4 regions of the Streptomyces sp. NRRL F-5650 genome follow, and region 3 is predicted to be linked to each of the others. Evidence: riboswitches for the same ligand, from Rfam matches in the RefSeq annotation. Region 3 holds a riboswitch; each other region holds the start of a gene.
The links. Region 3 has a riboswitch for cyclic di-AMP ahead of rpfA (resuscitation-promoting factor protein RpfA). Riboswitches for the same ligand answer to the same signal wherever they lie in the genome.
Positions count from the first base shown of each region.

Region 1 (5,258 bases), on a different contig from region 3:
GCACGCGCGCGTGCGACGCGGCCGACCTGGCCCTCACCGTGCTGGGCGGCGGCGAGTCGTCCCGCCTCTACAACCGGCTCGTACGCCGCGACCGCACGGCCGTGGCGGCCGGGTTCGGGCTGCTGCGGCTCGCCGGGGCGCCCTCCCTGGGGTGGCTGGACGTGAAGACCTCCGGTGACGTCGAGGTGCCGGTCATCGAGGCCGCCGTCGACGAGGAGCTGGCCCGGTTCGCCGAAGAGGGGCCCACGGCCGAGGAGATGGAGCGCGCCCAGGCCCAGTTGGAGCGCGAGTGGCTGGACCGCCTGGGCACCGTCGCCGGCCGCGCCGACGAACTGTGCCGGTACGCCGTCCTGTTCGGCGACCCGCAGCTCGCCCTGACCGCCGTGCAGCGGGTGCTGGAGGTGACCGCGGAGGAGGTCCAGGAGGTCGCCAAGGCCCGCCTGCGCCCCGACAACCGCGCGGTGCTCGTCTACGAGCCCACCGCCCCGGCCGGCGAGACCGAGGCCGACGAGACCAGCGTCACCGTTCCGGTGACCGACGCCACCGACGAGAACGAGGAGGCGGCCAAGTGACCGAGCTCGCCACCATGGACTTCCACGCACAGCCGCAGGCCGGCGAGCCCAAGCCCTGGGCGTTCCCCGCCCCCGAGCGCGGCAGCCTGGGCAACGGCCTCACCGTGCTGCGGTGCCACCGCCCCGGCCAGCAGGTCGTCGCCGTCGAGGTGCTCCTGGACGCACCGCTGGACGCCGAGCCGGCCGGACTCGACGGCGTCGCCACCATCATGGCGCGCGCCTTCTCCGAGGGCACCGACAAGCACTCCGCCGAGGAGTTCGCCGCCGAGCTGGAGCGCTGCGGTGCCACCCTCGACGCGCACGCCGACCACCCCGGCGTCCGGCTGAGCCTGGAGGTGCCCGCCTCGCGCCTCGCCAAGGGCCTCGGCCTGCTCGCCGACGCCCTCAGGGCGCCCGCCTTCGCCGACGGCGAGGTCGAACGGCTGGTACGCAACCGGCTCGACGAGATCCCGCACGAGCTGGCCAATCCCTCCCGCCGTGCCGCGAAGGAGCTCTACAAGGAGCTGTTCCCGGCCGACTCGCGCATGTCCCGCCCGCGCCAGGGCACCGAGGAGACGGTCGCGGCGGTCGACTCGGCCGCCGTACGCGCCTTCTACGAGCGGCACGTCCGCCCCGCCACGGCCACCGCCGTGGTCGTCGGCGACCTCACCGGCGTCGAGCTGGACGTGCTGCTCGGCGAGACCCTGGGCGCCTGGACCGGTGCGGCCGCCGAGCCGCGCCCCGTGCCCCCGGTGACCGCCGACGACCGGGGCCGGGTCGTCATCGTCGACCGTCCCGGCGCCGTCCAGACGCAGTTGCTGATCGGCCGCACCGGCGCCGACCGGCACGACCGCGTCTGGCCCGCGCAGGTCCTCGGCACCTACTGCCTCGGCGGCACCCTCACCTCGCGCCTGGACCGCGTCCTGCGCGAGGAGAAGGGCTACACCTACGGCGTCCGGGCGTTCGGCCAGGTCCTGCGGTCCGCGCCGGACGGCACGGGCGCCGCGATGCTCGCCATCAGCGGCTCCGTAGACACCCCCAACACCGGTCCCGCCCTGGAGGACCTGTGGACCGTGCTGCGCAAGCTCGCCGCGGAGGGGCTCACCGACGCCGAGCGCGACGTGGCCGTGCAGAACCTGGTGGGCGTGGCTCCGCTCAAGTACGAGACGGCGGCAGCCGTGGCGGACACGCTCGCCGACCAGGTCGAGCAGCACCTGCCCGACGACTTCCAGGCCACGCTCTACCGCCAACTGGCCGCCACGGGCACCGTGGAGGCCACGGCGGCGGTCGTGAACGCCTTCCCGGTGGACCGCCTCGTGACGGTCCTCGTGGGCGACGCGGCGCAGATCAAGGAGCCCGTCGAGGCCCTCGGCATCGGTGAAGTCACCGTGGTGGCGGCCGAGTAGCGGGCACGCGCGCGCGGCGGCCCTGTGACCGGAGTGTCACCAGGGCCGCCGTTTGTCCGGATTGGGGGAGTGGTTGCCCGTCTGCCCTGTGGCGTGCGCTACAAAAAGCCTGTTGCGTTTGAGGATTGAACGCAGCCGCGTTTAGCGTCGTCCGGGCTGTTCGTCAGGCAGTGCGCCGCACCCGCGGCACCGGACAGTCATCGCCGAGTCCCCGTACGGCGCGAGCCAGGGGAGCCGGGGACCCACCGCAGTCCCTGGGGTGAATCGGACGCCCGCGCGCAGCGAGGGGGTCCGTAGGAGACCTTCCACCTCCGAACCCGTCAGCTAACCCGGTAGGCGAGAGGGAAGGAAAGGACAAGCCTCTACATGGCGTTCACGCGCGCCACCGGGAAGCACCGCCGCCCCAGCCGGGCGCACCGCACCACCGCCCGCGCCGCGGGAGTCGCGGCCCTCGCCACCACCGGCGTCGTCGGCACCCTCGCCGCTCCGGCGCTCGCCGCCGAGCCCGAGGTGGAGCAGAGCGGACTCACTCCGGTCGTCACCATCGGCGACTCCATAGCCGACGAGGTCGATGCCCAGGCCGTCGCCCAGAAGCAGGCGGCCGTGGACGCCGCCGCCCGTGAGGCGGCCAGGGAAGCGGCCCGCGAGCGGGCGGCCGAGGCGGCCAAGGAGGCGCGCGAGGCCAAGGAGCGCGCCGCGCGGGAGGCGGAACGCAAACGCCTGAACACCTTCGTCGCGCCGATCACCGCCTCCTACGTCTCCACCGCGTACCAGGCCGGCAGCTCCCTGTGGTCCTCGGGCAGCCACACCGGCATCGACTTCCACGCCTCCAGCGGCACGTCCGTGCACGCGGTCGGCGTCGGCACCGTGGTGGAGGCCGGCTGGGGCGGGTCGTACGGCAACCAGGTCGTGATCAGGATGCACGACGGTACGTACACGCAGTACGGGCACCTGTCCTCCATCGGCGTCTCGGTCGGCCAGTCGGTCGAGCCGGGCCAGCAGATCGGCCTCTCCGGCGCCACCGGCAACGTCACCGGACCCCACCTGCACTTCGAGGCCCGTACCAGCCCCGAGTACGGCTCGGACATGGACCCCGTCGCCTATCTCCGCTCCCACGGCGTGAGCGTCTGACGGCCGCATTCGAAAAGCCCCGGCTCCTGGAGTCGGGGCTTTTCGCATTCCTATTCGCTTGATTGGCCTAGAGTCACTGGACATGCGTCCATCGTCGACGTTTCAGGGATCCAGACGGAGGTCGGTCATGCGTATTCCGGCGCATTCTGTGTGCACGGCGATCCGGGACGACATAGTCGCCGGCGTCCACGGTCGCGGCAGCCGGCTCACCGAGGAGATCCTCGCCCGCCGTTACGGCGTCTCGCGCGTCCCCGTGCGTGAGGCCCTGCGCACGCTGGAGGCGGAGGGCTTCGTGGTGACCCGGCGGCACGCGGGCGCCTGCGTCGCGGAGCCCACCGAGCAGGAGGCCGCCGACCTGCTGGAGACCCGAGCGCTCCTGGAGCCGCTCGCCGCCTCGCGGGCCGCCCGGCGGCGCACCGAGGCCCACCTCAGGGTGCTGCGCGGCCTGGTCCGGCTGGGGCAGGAACGGGCCAGGCACGGCACCGGCGAGGACCTGCGACCGCTGGGCGGCTGGTTCCACGAGACCCTCGCCCGGTCGGCCGGCAGCCCTTCCCTGGCGGCGCTGCTGACCCAGCTGCGCCACAAGATCGCCTGGATGTACGTCCAGGACGTCCCGGCCGGGCCGGTGAAGTACTGGGCGGAGTACGGCGCGATCGTCGACGCGGTGGCCCGGGGCGACAGTGAACGGGCGCGGGCGCTCATGACGCTGCACACCGAACGGTCGGCGTCGGCGTACCGGCTGCGATTCGCCTCCGGTGGCGGGCGGACGGAGCGCGTGAGGAATGCGCAACACCGCGTAAACACGGCGGGTCTCCCGAAGTAACACGAGTGCCGTAGAAAAGGGCCGGGGAATTCAGGGCTGTTCCGGGCTGCTTTTCTTTCGGTCGGAAGGGAAAAGAAGAAAGGCCCGTCCGGTGGTTCCGGCGGGCCTTTCGTGCTGCTGTCCGTCACGCTCAGACGGTCTCGGGAAGCTCCTCGAGCCCCTCGGCGACCAGCTTCGCCAGCCGGTCCAGGGCGGCCTCGGCACCCTCGGCGTCGGAGGCGAGGACGATCTCCTCGCCGCCCTGGGCGCCGAGACCGAGGACGGCCAGCATGGAGGCCGCGTTGACGGGGGACCCGTCGGCCTTGGCGATCGTCACCGGGACGCCTGTGGCCGTGGCGGCTCGGACGAAGATGGAGGCGGGGCGGGCGTGGAGACCCTCGGCCCAGCCGACGTTGACGCGGCGCTCAGCCATGTGATGCTGCCCTTCAGGTGTTCAGAGCGGTCAGGTTGTCTAGACCAGTCTTGTCTAGACCAGTTTCCCACATTGTGAAGCGGGCCCGGGACGACCGCGTACGCCGTCCCGTGCGATGCCCGGACCGCGGCCTCGGTCCGGTCTTCCGTTGTCCACAGACTGCCCCGCGCCGTTGTCGTACGCGAGCCGTAGTCTGGGCCCCATGCAGACCTCGTCGGACCGGCACGAGTACCCCGCCCACTGGGAAGCCGACGTGGTGCTGCGCGACGGCGGCACCGCGCGCATCCGCCCCATCACCGTTGATGACGCCGAGCGCCTGGTCAGCTTCTACGAGCAGGTCTCCGACGAGTCGAAGTACTACCGCTTCTTCGCGCCGTACCCTCGCCTGTCCGCCAAGGACGTCCACCGCTTCACGCACCACGACTTTGTGGACCGGGTGGGACTCGCGGCCACCATCGGCGGCGAGTTCATCGCCACCGTACGCTACGACCGGATCGGCCCCGGCGGAACACCCGCCGCCGCCCCGGCCGACGAGGCCGAGGTCGCCTTCCTCGTCCAGGACGCCCACCAGGGGCGCGGCGTCGCCTCCGCACTCCTGGAGCACATCGCCGCCGTCGCCCGCGAGCGCGGCATCCGCCGCTTCGCCGCCGAGGTGCTGCCCGCCAACACCAAGATGATCAAAGTCTTCATGGATGCCGGGTACACCCAGAAGCGGAGCTTCGAGGACGGCGTGGTCCGCCTGGAATTCGGCCTCGAACCCACCGACCGCTCGCTCGCCGTGCAGTACGCCCGCGAGCACCGCGCGGAGGCCCGTTCCGTCCAGCGGCTGCTGCAGCCCGGCTCGGTCGCGGTCGTCGGCACCGGCCGCGCGCCGGGCGGCGTCGGCCGCAGCATCCTCGGCAACGTCCGGGACGCCGGCTACACCGGCCGCCTGT
Region 1 covers NZ_JOGV01000008.1:56,479-61,736, reverse strand. The annotation lists gene IG88_RS0110060 (M16 family metallopeptidase) at 1-572, shown strand, start outside; gene IG88_RS0110055 (M16 family metallopeptidase) at 569-1,957, shown strand; cyclic di-AMP (ydaO/yuaA leader) riboswitch at 2,149-2,311, shown strand; gene IG88_RS0110050 (M23 family metallopeptidase) at 2,324-3,088, shown strand; gene IG88_RS0110045 (GntR family transcriptional regulator) at 3,216-3,911, shown strand; gene IG88_RS0110040 (HPr family phosphocarrier protein) at 4,042-4,323, opposite strand; gene IG88_RS0110035 (bifunctional GNAT family N-acetyltransferase/acetate--CoA ligase family protein) at 4,526-5,258, shown strand, end outside.
Region 1: linked by a shared signal. The riboswitch ahead of IG88_RS0110050 (M23 family metallopeptidase) and the one ahead of rpfA (resuscitation-promoting factor protein RpfA) in region 3 are both predicted to bind cyclic di-AMP.

Region 2 (5,258 bases), on a different contig from region 3:
TGTGCGGGGGCTGTGCTGTGCGGAGTCGGACGGTGCGCCGTGCCCCGGACCGCCCCGGCCCGCGGCGCACACCGCCCGACGCCAGTATGACGGGGCCGGGCGGTGCGAGTCAGGTGCCGGAGGCCACCGGATACGAAATCCGGGCCGTGCGGCGCTGCGTCGCACGGCCCCACGCCCTATGGCCCTATGGCCCTATGGCCCTATGGCCCTACGCCCGTGCGGCGGACGCACGACCGCACGACCGCACGACCACACGGCCGCACGGCCGCCGCACGGCCTACGCGCGTCCCGTCGGACTCCCGTCGGACTCCCGCCCCCCGGTGTGAGGCTTCCGTCGGGCGTGCGACGGACGTCCGTCAGGACTCCCGGCCGCCGGTCACCCGGCCGGTGACGTCGCCCAGCCCCACCCGGACGCCGCCCGGTCCCGGTGCCCATGCCGAGAGGGTCACCACGTCGCCGTCCTCCAGGAACGCCCGCTTGCCGTCGGGGAGTTCCAGCGGCTCGCGGCCGTTCCAGGTCAGCTCCAGCAGCGACCCCCGTTCCCGCTCGGCGGGCCCGCTCACCGTGCCCGAGCCGTAGAGGTCGCCGGTGCGCAGCGAGGCGCCGTTGACCGTCATGTGGGCCAACTGCTGGGCAGCCGTCCAGTACATGGTGGAGAACGGCGGCTCGGAGACGACGTGGCCGTTGACGGCGACGGAGATCCGCAGGTCGTAGCCGCCGGGTTCGTCGTGGCCGCCGTCGGTGTCGTCCAGGTAGGGCAGCAGCGGGTGCGTGCGCTCGGGCGGGGCCACCCTCGCCTCCTCCAGGGCGTCCAGCGGGGTGATCCACGCAGACACCGACGTGGCGAAGGACTTGCCGAGGAAGGGGCCGAGGGGGACGTACTCCCAGGCCTGGATGTCGCGCGCCGACCAGTCGTTGAGCAGGCACAGCCCGAAGACGTGCTCGCGGAAGTCGCCGAGCGCCACCGGGCTGCCGAGTTCCGACGGCACGCCCACGACGAAGCCGACCTCGGCCTCGATGTCGAGCCGGACGGACGGGCCGAAGACGGGAGCGGCGTCGGACGGCGCCTTGCGCTGCCCCGACGGGCGGACGACGTCCGTGCCGGAGACGACGACCGTGCCGGAGCGTCCGTGGTAGCCGATCGGGAGGTGTTTCCAGTTCGGGGTGAGGGAGTCGGCGGCGTCGGGGCGGAAGATCTGGCCGACGTTCCTGGCGTGGTTCTCGGAGGCGTAGAAGTCGACGTAGTCGGCGACTTCGAAGGGCAGGTGCAGGGTCACCGACGACAGCGGGTGGAAGAGGGGTTCGAGGGTCTCGCGGTGGGAGGGCACCGTCAGCCACGCCGTCAGCGCCCGCCGCACGTCCGACCAGGCCGTGCGCCCGGCGGCCAGCAGGGGGTTGAGGGTGGGCCGCGCGAGCAGGGACGCGTACGGCGAGCCGAGCGCGTGGGCCGCCGCGCCCGCGTCGAGGACGTGGTCGCCGAGCCGGACGCCCACCGTCCGCTCCCGTGAGCCGGGGATCGAGAACACGCCGTACGGAAGGTTGTGCGGGCCGAAGGGGTCGCCCTCGGGGACATCGAAGGGGGGCATCGGGTGCTGCCTCGCTTTCGTGCTCGCCATGTGCGCCGTGCGCGCTGTGTGTCGTGCGGGCCACGTTACGGGTGAGGCACCGGTCTTGGGCAGTGCGACCGGAGGGGGCGCCCCGGCGTGGCCGCAGGCGGCGCGCGGCGTGGCCGGTGAGCGGCGCCCGGGCCCCCGCGGCGCCGCTCACCGGCGCGGAAGCCCGGAGTGGCTCAGCCGATGATGTGTCAGGTTGTGTGCACGATCGGGCGTCCGCGTGCATCCGCGGCCGGGTTCGAAGGCACTCGCTACGTCCTCGTTCGGAAGCGGTCGCGGGTGAGTCCGAAGGGTGCGGTGTCCGTATTCTCTGATCATGGACCGCACCACGTATTCCCTAGTCGCCACCGACCTGGACGGCACGCTGCTCCGCGGCGACGACACCGTCTCCGACCGGTCGCTGGCCGCGCTGGCGCGGGTCGCCGGGGCGGGTGCGCGGCACCTGGTGGTGACGGGCCGGCCGGCCCCCCGGGTGCGTTCCCTGCTCGACCGCCTCGGCTGCACGGGGCTCGCGGTCTGCGGGCAGGGCGCGCAGGTGTACGACGCCGGCGCCCACCGCATGCTGTGGTCCGTCACCCTGGACCGGGAACTGGCCGAGACCGCGCTCGGCAAGATCGAGGCGGAGGTGGGCCAGGTGTCCGCCGCCGTCGACCAGGACGGCGTCGGGGGGCTGACCCTCATCGAGCCGGGCTACCTGATGCCCCACCCCACTCTGCCCGCGGTGCGCGTCGAGCGGCGCGAGGAGCTGTGGTCCACGCCGATCAGCAAGGTGCTGCTGCGCCACCCCGAGCTGACCGACGACGAGTTGGCGGCGACGGCGCGCGCGGTGGTCGGTTCCCTCGCGACGGTCACCATGTCGGGGCCCGGCACGGTCGAACTCCAGTCGTGCGGCATCACCAAGGCGACCGGTCTGGCGCTGGCCGCCGAGCACCTCGGCCTGGAGCGGCGGCGGACGATCGCCTTCGGAGACATGCCCAACGACATTCCCATGTTCCAGTGGGCGGCCCACGGCGTCGCCATGGCCGACGCCCACCCGGAACTCAAGGCGGTGGCCGACGAGGTCACCACGACGAACGAGGACGACGGCGTGGCCGTCGTCCTCGAGCGGATCTTCGGTGTCTCCTAGCCGCGCTGCCGCGGCGTCTCCCGGCCGCGATGCCGCGGCGGCGCGGCTCAGTACGCGCTGAAGACGTTGTCCATCGAGCCGTAGCGGTCGGCCGCGTAGTTGCAGGCGGCGGTGATGTTGGCGACCGGGTCGTACGGGTCCCAGGAGGTGCCGGGCACGTGGTACGCCTGGAAGGTCGGGTCGATCACCTGGAGCAGGCCCTTGGACGGGGTGCCGTTGACGGCGTTGATGTCCCAGTTGTTGATGGCGTACGGGTTGCCGGAGGACTCCCGCATGATGTTGCGGTGGATGCCGTCGTAGGTCCCGGGGATGCCGTGCTGCGCCATGATGGCGAGCGACTCGCGGATCCAGCCGTCGAGGTTGTTCGGGTACGTCGTCGTCGCCGTGGCGGCGGTGGTGGCGGCCGCCGGGGCGGCGGAGGCGGTGGTGGCGCCGATGAGCGGCAGCGCGAGCACCGCGGCACCGGTGCCGGCCACGGCGAGCTTGCGGGCGAGGCGGCCCGTGCGGGCGTGACGGTTCAGACCGTTGGCAGACATGCTGTGTCCCTCTCCTTACGCCTGCGAGGTGAGCTGTCGGGTTCGGGCGGGGAGGTGCCCGGCCGCGCCCTGACGGGTACGGCTTCACCCCGAGCCGCCCCGGTGGTGACCGGTGCGGCGACTTACCTTGGGTCCCCCGCTCCTGCCGGCGAGTGTGTTGGGTGGATGACGGTGCGACGGGCGGTGGCAGGATTCGGCGTCCGCCCGACAGGCCGGGAACGTATGCGAGAGCACATGTCCGGAACAAGTGCAGGAATCACCCAACGTGCTAGTTGACCTTGGTCTGGGCCGTTTGAGGCTCTTGATCGTTTGCGGTTGCCAAGCCTCAACTGGCTTGTGGGGCAAAGGGAGGGCACAGGTTGCGGCGAGGTTGTCCGCAGGCGGGCCGGAGTGAGCCAACTCACTGGACTCAACAAGCGCGGCAAAACGGGCATTAAGCGCAATCATTCCCCAATCGGCCGCGGGTCGGGAGGGCTTCGGGTGTCGGGCGCGGGAGAGGGGGAAGTGGGGTGTGGAGTGCGACCGCGGGTGGGCCCGTGGGTGCCGGTCGGCGGCAGTGGTGCGGGGTGTGGGCGCGCATGTCGATCGGGTGACGTTCCGGGGGTGCGTGCCGTTGTGGGAAGTGGTGGGATCTTGGACGGCGGCTTCCGGCCCGCTCGTCCTGTCCGGCCCGCTCGTCCCCTCCGGGGGTGCCGCCCGTCCGGGGTCCCGTCCGTCCGGTCCGGGGTCCGGCTCGTCCGTCTGGCGATATCGATCAAAATCTGCTCATATCACCTGATCAAAAACATACCGTTCATGATCTGATTCCGACCGGCCTGTAACGGTGGGCGCTAGCGGTGATCGAAACGTGACCGGATACGCTGACTTGAGTGGTGGCAGCGACCTATCGACAAACCAGGTAATCGCCAGTAGACACCAGCAGACAGGAGACCCCTCGTGACCGTCGTCGGGCCGTTCGGGCTGAGCGTGCGGGACCAGGCTCTGGAAGCCGATGTCCAGGCCGGATTGGTTGCTGTCGAGGAAGGGTTGCTTGAGGCAACCAAAAGCGAGGTGCCGTTCATCACGGAGGCCGCCCAGCACCTGGTGCGGGCCGGCGGCAAACGGTTCCGGCCGCTGCTGGTGATGCTCTCGGCCCAGTTCGGCGACCCCTACGCCCCGGGGATCGTGCCCTCGGCCGTGGTCGTGGAGCTGACCCACCTCGCCACGCTGTATCACGACGACGTGATGGACGAGGCCGCCGTGCGGCGCGGGGTGCCCAGCGCGAACACCCGCTGGGGCAACTCGGTCGCGGTCCTCACCGGCGACTTCCTCTTCGCCCGCGCCTCGCAGATCCTCGCCGACCTCGGACCCGAGGCCGTCCGTGTCCAGGCCCTCGCGTTCGAGCGGCTGGTCACCGGCCAGATCCTGGAGACGGCGGGACCGCAGGACGGCCGCGACCCGGTCGACCACTACCTGGACGTCCTGGGCGGCAAGACCGGCTCGCTGGTGGCGGTCTCCTGCCGTTTCGGCGCGATGATGTCCGGCGCCGACGAGACGGTGGTCGACGTGCTCACCCAGTACGGCGAGCGGCTCGGTGTCGCCTTCCAGCTCGCCGACGACGTCCTGGACATCGCCTCCGACTCCGACGAGTCCGGCAAGACGCCCGGCACGGACCTGCGCGAGGGCATCCCCACCCTGCCCGTACTGCGGCTGCGCGAGCGGGCGGCCCGGCTGGGGCTCGCCGAGGACGTCGCCCTGTGCGAGCTGCTCGACTCCGACCTGAGCGACGACGCCCGGCACGCCGAGGCGCTGCGCCTGCTGCGCGCCCACCCCGCACTGGAGCAGGCGCGCAAGGACACCGTCCGGTACGCCAAGGAGGCCCGCGCCGCGCTGGCCCCGCTGCGGGAGTGCGACGCGAAGGCCGCGCTGGTGGAGCTGTGCGACGCGGTGGTGCACCGCGCCGGGTGACCGCCGCCCCCGCCCGCATCGTGTCGCCCGCCCCGC
Region 2 covers NZ_JOGV01000019.1:94,571-99,828, forward strand. The annotation lists gene fahA (fumarylacetoacetase) at 357-1,586, opposite strand; gene IG88_RS0119215 (HAD family hydrolase) at 1,930-2,739, shown strand; gene IG88_RS0119220 (transglycosylase SLT domain-containing protein) at 2,787-3,275, opposite strand; cyclic di-AMP (ydaO/yuaA leader) riboswitch at 3,280-3,436, opposite strand; gene IG88_RS0119225 (polyprenyl synthetase family protein) at 4,212-5,222, shown strand.
Region 2: linked by a shared signal. The riboswitch ahead of IG88_RS0119220 (transglycosylase SLT domain-containing protein) and the one ahead of rpfA (resuscitation-promoting factor protein RpfA) in region 3 are both predicted to bind cyclic di-AMP.

Region 3 (5,258 bases):
CGCCGGCTCCGGCCGCGTCGCGATGCCCGAGCTGGAACTGCTCCCCGCCTCCTACGACCTCCCGGGCGCCCGCCTCCTCGACCTCGTCCAGGTGATGGACCGCATCCGCCTCGAATGCCCCTGGTCGTCCCGGCGCACCCACGAGGGCCTGGCCAAGTACGCCATCGAGGAGGCGTACGAACTGGTCGAGGCCATCGAGGACGGCGACCGCGACGAACTGCGCGAGGAACTCGGCGACGTCCTCCTCCAGGTCGTCTTCCACGCCCGCATCGCCGAGGAAGACCCCGACGCCCCGTTCTCCGTCGACGACGTGGCCGGCACCATCGTCGACAAGCTGATCCACCGCCACCCCCACGTCTTCGGCGACGAGACGGCCACCACCCCCGAGGAGGTCCGCGCGCACTGGCTGCGCACCAAGGCCGCCGAGAAGCAGCGCACCTCGGTCACCGAAGGCGTCCCCGTCGGCCAGCCCGGCCTCGCCCTCGCCGCCAAGCTCCACTCCCGCGTCCGCACCGCGGGCCTCGACGTCCCCCTGCCCACCGGCGAGGGCATCGGCTACGACCTCCTCGCCCTCGCCACCCGCGCCGAGTCCGAGGGCACCGACCCCGAGGCGGCCCTGAGAGCGGCGGCCCGCGCCTACCGGGACGCGATCAGGGCGGTCGAGGGATGACCGGCCGCCCACCCGCCTGCGGTCCCGCCCCCGAGCTGTTCACCTGGGAGTTCGCGAGCGACCCCTACCCGGCCTACGCCTGGCTGCGCGACCACGCCCCCGTGCACCGCACGCGCCTGCCCAGCGGGGTCGAGGCCTGGCTGGTCACCCGGTACGCCGACGCGAAGCAGGCCCTCGCCGACCCCCGGCTGTCCAAGAACCCGGCGCACCACGACGAGCCCGCGCACGCGAGGGGCAAGACCGGCATCCCGGGGGAGCGCAAGGCCGAGCTGATGACCCACCTGCTGAACATCGACCCGCCGGACCACACCCGGCTGCGGCGGCTGGTCAGCAAGGCGTTCACACCCCGCCGGGTGGCCGAGTTCGCCCCCCGGGTGCAGGAGCTGGCCGACGGCCTGATCGACGAGTTCGCGGAGACCGGCTCCGCCGACCTGATCCACGAGTTCGCCTTCCCGCTGCCCATCTACGCCATCTGCGACCTGCTGGGCGTCCCCCGGGAGGACCAGGACGACTTCCGGGACTGGGCGGGCATGATGATCCGTCACGGCGGCGGCCCGCGGGGCGGGGTGGCGCGGTCGGTGAAGAAGATGCGCGGCTACCTCGCCGACCTCATCCACCGCAAGCGCGCCGCGCTGTCGCCCGAGCCCGTCCCCGGCGAGGACCTCATCTCCGGCCTGATCCGCGCCTCGGACCACGGCGAGCACCTCACCGAGAACGAGGTCGCGGCCATGGCCTTCATCCTGTTGTTCGCGGGTTTCGAGACCACGGTCAATCTCGTCGGCAACGGCACCTACGCCCTGCTCACCCACCCCGAGCAGCGGGAGCGGCTGCAGACCTCCCTCGCCGCCGGGGAGCACGGCCTGCTGGAGACCGGCGTCGAGGAACTCCTGCGCTACGACGGCCCGGTGGAGCTGGCCACCTGGCGCTTCGCCACCCGCCCGCTGCGCATCGGCGGGCAGGAGGTCGCGGCGGGCGACCCCGTTCTCGTCGTCCTGGCCGCCGCCGACCGGGACCCGGAGCGGTTCACCGACCCGGACACCCTCGACCTCGCCCGCCGGGACAACCAGCACCTCGGGTACGGCCACGGCATCCACTACTGCCTCGGCGCCCCGCTCGCCCGGCTGGAGGGGCAGACGGCGCTGGCCACGCTCCTCACCCGGCTGCCCGACCTCCGCCTCGCCGCGGACCCGGCCGAACTCCGGTGGCGCGGCGGCCTCATCATGCGGGGTCTGCGCACGCTGCCCGTGTCGTTCACACCGTCCGCCCCGTCGGCCGGCAACGGCGGGGCGTCCACGCAAACGTGACACGCGCTCAGGTTTGTGATCTTCACGTGATCTGCGCGGCATGAACTTGTGACAAGTGATGATCTCCCTATACGTTCACGGATCAACGTGGTGTCGAGCGTCATCCGCCGCGTGGCCCCCGTCGTCTCGTGAAAGGTCCTCGCATGCTCTCCGGGAACGGTCGTCACCGTCGCCCCCGCCAGGCTCCCGCCCTGGTCGTCGCCGCCGGAGTGACCGGCTCCGCCATCGCGATCCCGCTGCTCGGCGCCACCGGCGCGCACGCGGCCGGTTCGGGGACCTGGGACCAGGTGGCCGAGTGCGAGACCGGCGGCGCCTGGAGCCAGAACAGCGGCAACGGGTACTACGGCGGTCTCCAGCTCTCCCAGGAGGCCTGGGAGAGCTACGGCGGCCTCGACTACGCCCCCAGCGCCGACGAGGCCAGCCGGTCGCAGCAGATACGCATCGCCGAGAAGATGTACGCGGACCAGGGCATCGCCGCCTGGCCGACCTGCGGGCTGCTGGCCGGCCTGGGCAACGGCTCGGGGGGCGGCGGCTCGGACGCGGCGGGTGACGGTGCGTCGGAGGGCTCGGACGCGTCGGGGAAGACGGACGGTTCCGAGTCGTCCCAGCCGTCCGAGACGCCCAAGACCACCGGAACGCCCGGGTCGTCGCAGTCGTCCGAGTCGTCCGGTTCCTCCTCCTCGGCGGACACGGAGGATCCGGCCGGCGCGAGTGAGGCTCCCGAGTCGACGTCCAAGGCGCCCTCTTCGTCCCCTTCGCCCTCTTCTTCGCCGTCGTCCGACTCTCCCTCGGCAACCCCGTCCGGGGACGCGGACTCCTCCACCAAGTCGGACACATCGGCCGAATCCCGCGCGGGCGCCCGTGCGGAACAGCCGGGCGACGGAGGCTCGTCCGGCTCCGGCCGGCACCGCGGCGACAGCGCGGACGAGGGTGCGGCGGACCCGGGGCGCGCCGACGGGTCGGCGGGGCGGCACGCCTCGCGCGACGGCGAGCCGCGTGAGTCCGGGGACGGTTCGTACACGGTCCGCTCGGGCGACAACCTCTGGGCCATCGCCGACTCCCTTGACCTCGACGGCGGGTGGCGTGCGCTCTACGCCGACAACAAGAAGGTGGTCGGCGCCGACCCGGACCACATCCTCCCCGGTCAGACGCTCACGGTCACGGGCGAATCGGACGAAAAGTAGGGGGAGTTCACGTCACGGTTAGAGGCTGTATGTCCCTTTTGGATCTCGTGAGAGATAGGTCTCAGAAGCCGTGATCGTCTTTGAAAAACCGCGGAGCGCGTGTCTACGGTCATGACCGCTCGCCACCGCGGGCCCCGACAGCCGCAACGCCGAATCCTGCCAGCGGCCGTACGGGAACAGTCGTCGCGTCAAGCGCCGCAGGCAGGAGCGGGGGACCCAAGGTAAGCGCCGCGCCGGGCAGTTGAGCCGGAGCGGCTAGGGGTGAAGCCGAGTCCCGGGAGGGACCCGGCCGGGCAACTCAACCGGCCCGAACCCGACAGCTCACCTCGCAGGCGTCGGTGAGGGGATCAACCATGCTGTTTTCCGGCAAGGGCAAGCACCGTCGTCCGTCCAAGGCCACCCGTGTCATCGCCGTCGCCGGTGTCACCGGTGCCGCCGTCGCCGCCCCGCTGATGGCGGCCGGCAACGCCTCCGCCGCCACCGCGTCCGAGTGGGACGCCGTCGCCCAGTGCGAGTCCGGCGGCAACTGGTCCATCAACACCGGCAACGGTTACTACGGCGGTCTGCAGTTCTCCGCCTCCACCTGGGCCGCCTACGGCGGTACGCAGTACGCCTCCACCGCCGACCAGGCGAGCAAGGCCCAGCAGATCCAGATCGCCGAGAAGGTGCTCGCGGGCCAGGGCAAGGGTGCCTGGCCGGTCTGCGGCACCGGCCTGTCGGGCGCCGCGTACACCGGTGGCGGCTCCCAGGACAGCGGCTCCGGCAGCTCGCAGAGCTCCCAGAGCCAGAGCAGCGGCTCCACCGCCGAGCGCTCCACCGAGCAGAAGGCGTCCCGCTCCGCCGAGCGCCCCGCCGCGCAGCAGAAGAGCGAGCCGAAGGCCGAGAAGAAGACCGTCACCACCCCGACCGGCAAGAAGGTCGAGAAGGGTGACGGCGAGTACAAGGTCGTCAAGGGCGACACCCTCAGCTCGATCGCCGACGCGCACGACGTCAAGGGCGGCTGGGCGAAGCTGTTCAAGCTGAACGACGACATCGTCGACGACGCCGACCTGATCTACCCGGGCCAGATGCTGCACCTCAAGTAAGGGGCGCGGCTCCCGCGACTCCCGCCCCGGTGCGTGTTCCCCCGTACGCACCGGGGCGGGATTTTTCGCGTCCCGTGCGCGCGGGCGCCGTCCGGTTTCCGGAAACGTCTTTGTTCCGTTCGGAAACAATTTACTCTCGGTTCTGTCCAGCGGGTGGGCGATCGGCTGGCCGATCGCCCGGAGCCGGTTAGGCTCGGTCCCGCAGAGCCGCCGCGGTCCCGCGGGACCGCGCGTCACACCGAAGCGTCACATTGAAGAAGGAGATGCTCGTGCCGTCCATCGACGTCGTCGTAGCCCGGGAAATCCTGGACTCCCGAGGCAACCCCACGGTCGAGGTCGAGGTCGGCCTCGACGACGGCAGCACCGGGCGTGCCGCCGTTCCGTCCGGCGCCTCCACCGGTGCCTTCGAGGCCATCGAACTCCGTGACGGCGACCCGGGCCGTTACCTCGGCAAGGGCGTGGAGAAGGCCGTCCTCGCCGTCATCGAGCAGATCGGCCCGGAGCTGGTCGGCTACGACGCCACCGAGCAGCGGCTGATCGACCAGGCCATGTTCGACCTGGACGCCACCGACAACAAGGGCTCGCTCGGCGCCAACGCCATCCTCGGCGTCTCCCTGGCCGTCGCCCACGCCGCCTCCGAGGCGTCGGACCTGCCGCTCTTCCGCTACCTGGGCGGCCCGAACGCGCACCTGCTGCCGGTGCCGATGATGAACATCCTGAACGGCGGCTCGCACGCCGACTCCAACGTGGACATCCAGGAGTTCATGATCGCCCCGATCGGCGCGGAGTCCTTCTCCGAGGCGCTGCGCTGGGGCGCCGAGGTCTACCACACCCTCAAGAAGGTCCTGAAGAACAAGGGCCTGGCCACCGGTCTGGGCGACGAGGGCGGCTTCGCGCCGAACCTCGGCTCCAACCGCGAGGCCCTCGACCTCATCCTGGAGGCGATCAAGGAGGCCGGCTACACCCCCGGCGAGCAGATCGCCCTGGCGCTCGACGTCGCCGCGTCCGAGTTCTA
Region 3 covers NZ_JOGV01000038.1:70,315-75,572, reverse strand. The annotation lists gene IG88_RS0128325 (nucleoside triphosphate pyrophosphohydrolase) at 1-670, shown strand, start outside; gene IG88_RS0128320 (cytochrome P450 family protein) at 667-1,974, shown strand; gene IG88_RS0128315 (transglycosylase family protein) at 2,118-3,158, shown strand; cyclic di-AMP (ydaO/yuaA leader) riboswitch at 3,342-3,508, shown strand; gene rpfA (resuscitation-promoting factor protein RpfA) at 3,512-4,243, shown strand; gene eno (phosphopyruvate hydratase) at 4,513-5,258, shown strand, end outside.

Region 4 (5,258 bases), on a different contig from region 3:
CGGCGATCGCCGCCGTCATGGCGGAAGGCGCGGCGGCCGGCGAGTTCTCCTGCGCCGAACCCGACGCCGCCGCGCTGCGCCTGACGGCGCTGCTGGACGGGCTGGCGGTGCAGCTCACGTCGTACGCGGGCGCGGTGTCGCGGTCCCGGGCACAGGAGTGGGCGGACGAGGCACTGGCCCGCGAACTGGGCCTGGAGCGGGCGGACCTGGCGCCCCCGCGACGTCGGGGGGACACCGCACGGGCGCCGGAGACCCGCTCCCGGCTCAGGCCACCGAGGCGATCCGCGTCTTGATGTCGTCCGGCGACAGCGTGCCCTTGGCCGTCACGTGGTCGCCCGACGACTCGCCGCGCAGCCGGCGTCCGATCCACGGGACCAGGTACTCGCGCGCCCAGTGCACGTCGTCGCGGCGCACGTCCAGCGTGCCGCGCGGCGGCAGGGGCGGCCAGGGCTGGTCGGGGTCGGCCGGGACGCGCAGGCCCAGTGCCTGTCCGGCGCGGAGCGCCACGCGGGTGTGGCCCTCCGGCGACAGGTGCAGCCGGTCCGCGTCCCACGCCCTGCGGTCCTGGACGCCGCGGAGCGACCAGAGGTCCAGCACGGGGCAGCCGTAGCGGTCGGCGACGGCGCGGACGTGTCCGTTGTACGTGGCGATCTTGCCGCGCAGGTGCTTGAGGACGGGCACCCCGCGGGTGTCGAACCCGGTGGTCACCAGGACGGTGCCGGCCGCGGCGGTCAGTGCGGCCACCGCCCGTTCGAACCGCTCGGCGACCTCGTCGGGGTCGGTGCCGGGCCGGATGATGTCGTTGCCGCCCGCCGCGAACGAGACCAGGTCCGGCGCGAGGGCCTCGACCCGCGGGACCTGTTCCGCCACGATCTGGTCGAGGAGCCTGCCGCGCACGGCGAGGTTCGTGTACGTGAAGTCGCCCTCGGGGCGCCGGTCGGCGAGCAGGACGGCCAGTCGGTCGGCCCAGCCGACGAACGCGCCGTCGGGGCCGGGGTCGCCGACGCCCTCGGTGAAGCTGTCCCCCACCGCCACGTACGACCCGATCACTGCTCTGCTGTCACTCTTCGAATCGTCTGCCACGTCGGCCCATGATTCACCTTGGAATGTGACCTACGCGACCGTAGGAAAGGGTTGACGGGCGGTGAGATAAGCCACTCCTAAAGTGTTCGTCAATTCCGGAATACGGCGGAGGGCGGGTCCGCCGCACAGCGGGTGCGCCGAAGGCCGGACCCGGGGATCGGGGTCCGGCCTTCGGGGCGCGGCGACCGCGCGGAACCGGTCGTCAGACGGAGACGCCGTGCGAGCGCAGGAACGCGATCGGGTCGATGTCCGAGCCGTAGTCCGGCGTGGTGCGGATCTCGAAGTGCAGGTGCGGGCCGGTCACGTTGCCGGTGGCACCCGAGAGCCCGACCTGCTGGCCCGCCGTCACCGACTGGCCGGCGGAGACGGAGAGCGAGGAGAGGTGGGCGTACTGGGCGTAGTGGCCGTCGGCGAGCTTGATGACGACCTGGTTGCCGTACGCGCCGCCCCAGCCGGCCGAGACGACGGTGCCCGCGCCGACGGCCTTGAGCGAGGTGCCGGTCGGGACGACGAAGTCGGTGCCGGTGTGGTAGCCGCTGGACCACATGCTGCCGGACTGGTGGTACGGGGTGCCGACGGTGCCGCCCGCGACGGGGGAGGTGTAGCCGCTGGTGGTGCCCGCGGACTGGGTGCCGGTGTCCGAGGACCGGGAGGAGGAGGTCGTCGCGGCGTCCGCCGGCTTCTCGGCGGCGGTCTTCTCGGCGGGCTTCTTGGCGGGCTTCTCGGCGGTCTTCTGCGACGGCGCGGAGGACGGCGCCGACGACTTGGCCGCCTTGCCGGCGATCGAGAGCTTGAGCCCGGGGTGGATCAGCGACGGGTCGGACCCGACGGCCTCGCGGTTGTCCGCGTAGAGCTTCTTCCAGCCGCCGTCGACGTGCTGCTCGTCGGCGATCTTCGAAAGGTAGTCACCGCTCTTCACGGTGTACGTCCGGGAATCCGAGTTCTTGCCGGAGCCGTTCGCGGCGGCCTTCTCGGCCGACGCCGGAACGGACTGCGCGGACTGCCCGGAAACGGAGTGCGCGGGAGCGGCGTTGGCGGCGGCGGCACCCAGCAGCGGCAGCGCGAGCGCGGCGCCGCCGGTTCCGGCGACGGCGATGGTGCGGGTCAGGCGCAGGGCCCTGGTACGGCGGTGCTTACCCTTCGCGGGCATGGCGAATTCCTCTCCGGCGCCTGCGAGGTGAGCTGTCGGGTGCGGGCTGGAGATGCCCGGCCGCGCCGGAACGCGGCTTTACCCCAAGCCGTTCCGGGAACCGGAACAGGCAGTTCTACCTGTGGGTCCCCCGCTCCTGCCGTGTACGGGTGGTGGATGAATACGGGCTCCGGTCGGCGGCAGGATTAGGCGTCCGTCCGGATCGGTGGTGAACGTAAGGGACCGGGACGCGCGGAAACAAGCGAGAGGTTCGCGCACCGGGCGTTTCCATTGATCCTTTACGGAAAAACGCGGTAACACTGCGTCGATTTCCGCCGCACCGCTTTCCCTGAATTCCCTTGGGAAGCGGCCCAATTACGTGAACATGACGGACAACGCACGGTCACGGATATGACGCTGCTCACGCACCTCTTGCCCACCCTTCGCCATTTCAGGGCCAGTTACCACCAAGACACCAATTCGGACAGACGACGCTTACCGGCCCGGAATGCCCCACTCGGAGCTGCTTTCCCGTACTGGTCATGCCGTATCGTCGAGTGGCACCCGCCGGCGAGCAGCGACGGCGGAACGGAGTGGGAGGAGCCCCCGTGACGCAGCAGGTCCCGTCGACCGAACCCGAGCTGAGCGGTGTGCGCAACTTCCGGGACGTGGGCGGACTGCCGACCGTGGACGGCCGGCGGGTACGGCAGGGGGTGCTGTTCCGCAGCGGGCACCTGGCGCACGCCACCGGTGAGGACGCCGCGTTCCTGGCCTCGCTGGGCCTGCACACGATCTTCGACTTCCGCAACGCGGCCGACCAGAAGCTGGAGGGCCCGGACGTCGAGCTGCCCGGCGTGCGCAATGTGAACCTTCCGCTGAGCGACCCGGCGGACGGGGCCGAGTTCTGGAAGATGGTCCGGGACGGAGACCTCGGCCAACTGCACGGGATCCTCGGCGACGGCAAGGGCGCCCGCCGGATGATCGCCTCCTACCGTTCGATCGTCACCGAGCGCACCGCGGAGCACTCCCGGATCCTGCACGCGCTCGCCGAGGACAGCGTGCCCGCGCTGATGCACTGCGCGGCCGGCAAGGACCGCGCGGGCCTGTCGATCGCGGTCACCCTCCTCGCCCTGGGCGTCGAGCGCGACGCGATCGTCGAGGACTACCTGAAGTCCAACGCCACGCACCGCCGCTACAAGGTGCACCGCAGCAGCTCCGCCGCCTCCGCCTACTCCCCCGAGGTCATGGAGCTGCTCAGCCCCCTCTTCGACGCGCGCGCCGAGTACCTGGCGGCGGCCTTCGAGACGATCGAGGAGACCTGGGGCGGCGTCGACGCCTACCTGGAGCAAGGGCTGCGGCTCACTCCCGGGACCCGGGAGCGCCTGCGCGAGCGCATGGTGGACTGAGCCGCCCGCCCGCGGACGGGGCGTTACTTGGCGCCCACCTCGAACAGCAGGTAGAGGAAGCCGCCGAAGACGTGCCCCAGGGCGATGTAGATGACCAGCCGCACCCACAGGGCGCGCGGGAACTTGTCCTCGATGGCACTCATGGCGTCTCTCCAGGGGTCGGGCCGAGGCACAGCGCGGCCGTCGGGCTCTGCAGCAGGGTGTGGACGAAGAGCAGCTCGACCCCGTCGGGGTCCTGGGCCGCGATCCGGTGCGGGGTCATGGAGTCGAAGTGGGCGCCGTCCCCGGCGGTGAGCCGGTGCTCGGTGTCTCCGAGGCGCAGCCGCAGCCGCCCACGCAGGACGTGGAGCCACTCCTCCCCGGGGTGCACCCGCACGACGTCGCCCTGGGAGCCGTGGGGCACCTGGACCCGCAGGGCCTGCATGCCACGGCCCGGCGCGCCCGCCCGGTAGTACGTCCAGCCGCCCGCGGCGGTGGGTTCCATGTCCGCGGCGCGCACGACGGCGTCCCGGTCGGCGGCCGTCTCGCCCAGCAGCCCGGCGACGGTCGTACCGTAGACGCGGGCGAGGGCGAGCAGCATCGGCAGCGAGGGCTGGCGCTGCCCGGTCTCCAGACGGGAGAGGTGGGCGGGCGACAGCCCCGCGGCGCGGGCCGCGGCCTCGAGGGTGAGGGCGGCCCGCCGCCGCAGTTCACGCAGTTGGGGCGCGACGGCGGCGACCGCGCCCTCGGCGGGGCCGGTCTCGGAGGAGCTCATGCCTCCATTCAGCCCGAGATTTGCCCGACGGGCAAATTCCTTGCCTCAGAGGCAAAAGCCCCGCGGAAAGGAGTGTGCAGCACGCTCAGCGGTTGGCCACCGCCTGCTTGACCAGGGTCTTCCCGAAGTCCCACATCAGGCCACCGCCGTGGTGCGCGTCCTCCATCACCTCCGTGAAGGCGTCGACGAACCGGTCGGCGTCGTCGGTGTCGATGATCAGCGGCGGGATCAGCTTGATCACCTCCAGGTGGTCGCCGGACACCTGGGTCAGGATCCGGTGCCGTTGCAGCAGCGGCACGACCACCATCTGCGCGAACAGCCCCTTCCGCGCGGCCTGCAGCATGGTCCAGCGGCTGCGCAGCTTCAGGGAGCTGGGCCGGCCGAACTCGATGCCGATCATCAGTCCCCGGCCCCGGACGTCGGCGAGCAGTTCGTAGCGGTCCACCAGTGCGGCCAGGCGGGACTTCAGCCGTTCTCCCACCGCGGCGGCGTTCGCCACGATCTCCTCGTTCTCCATCACCGACAGTACGGCGAGCCCGGCGGCCATGGCCTGGGCGTTGGACCCGAAGCTCGCCGAGTGGACCTGGACCCGGTCCATCGAGGAGTACACCTTCTGGAAGATCCAGTCCTTGCCCAGGGTGGCCCCCACCGGCACGTACCCGCCGGACAGTGCCTTGGCGACACAGACCAGGTCGGGTTCGACGCCGTCGTCGTGCTGGTAGGCGTAGAACTTCCCGGTGCGGCCGAGCCCCGTCTGCACCTCGTCGGCGATCAGCAGCGCCTTGTGCCGGTGCAGCAGTTCCTGCGCGGCCCGCAGATAGCCGGGCGGGGCCTCGTGCACGCCCTTGCCCTGGACCGGCTCCACGATCAGCGCGGCCACGTCGCC
Region 4 covers NZ_JOGV01000026.1:39,917-45,174, reverse strand. The annotation lists gene IG88_RS0122130 (TetR/AcrR family transcriptional regulator) at 1-293, shown strand, start outside; gene IG88_RS0122125 (SGNH/GDSL hydrolase family protein) at 265-1,050, opposite strand; gene IG88_RS0122120 (M23 family metallopeptidase) at 1,286-2,233, opposite strand; cyclic di-AMP (ydaO/yuaA leader) riboswitch at 2,238-2,395, opposite strand; gene IG88_RS0122115 (tyrosine-protein phosphatase) at 2,821-3,618, shown strand; gene IG88_RS38865 (DUF6126 family protein) at 3,642-3,761, opposite strand; gene IG88_RS0122105 (helix-turn-helix domain-containing protein) at 3,758-4,372, opposite strand; gene IG88_RS0122100 (aspartate aminotransferase family protein) at 4,458-5,258, opposite strand, start outside.
Region 4: linked by a shared signal. The riboswitch ahead of IG88_RS0122120 (M23 family metallopeptidase) and the one ahead of rpfA (resuscitation-promoting factor protein RpfA) in region 3 are both predicted to bind cyclic di-AMP.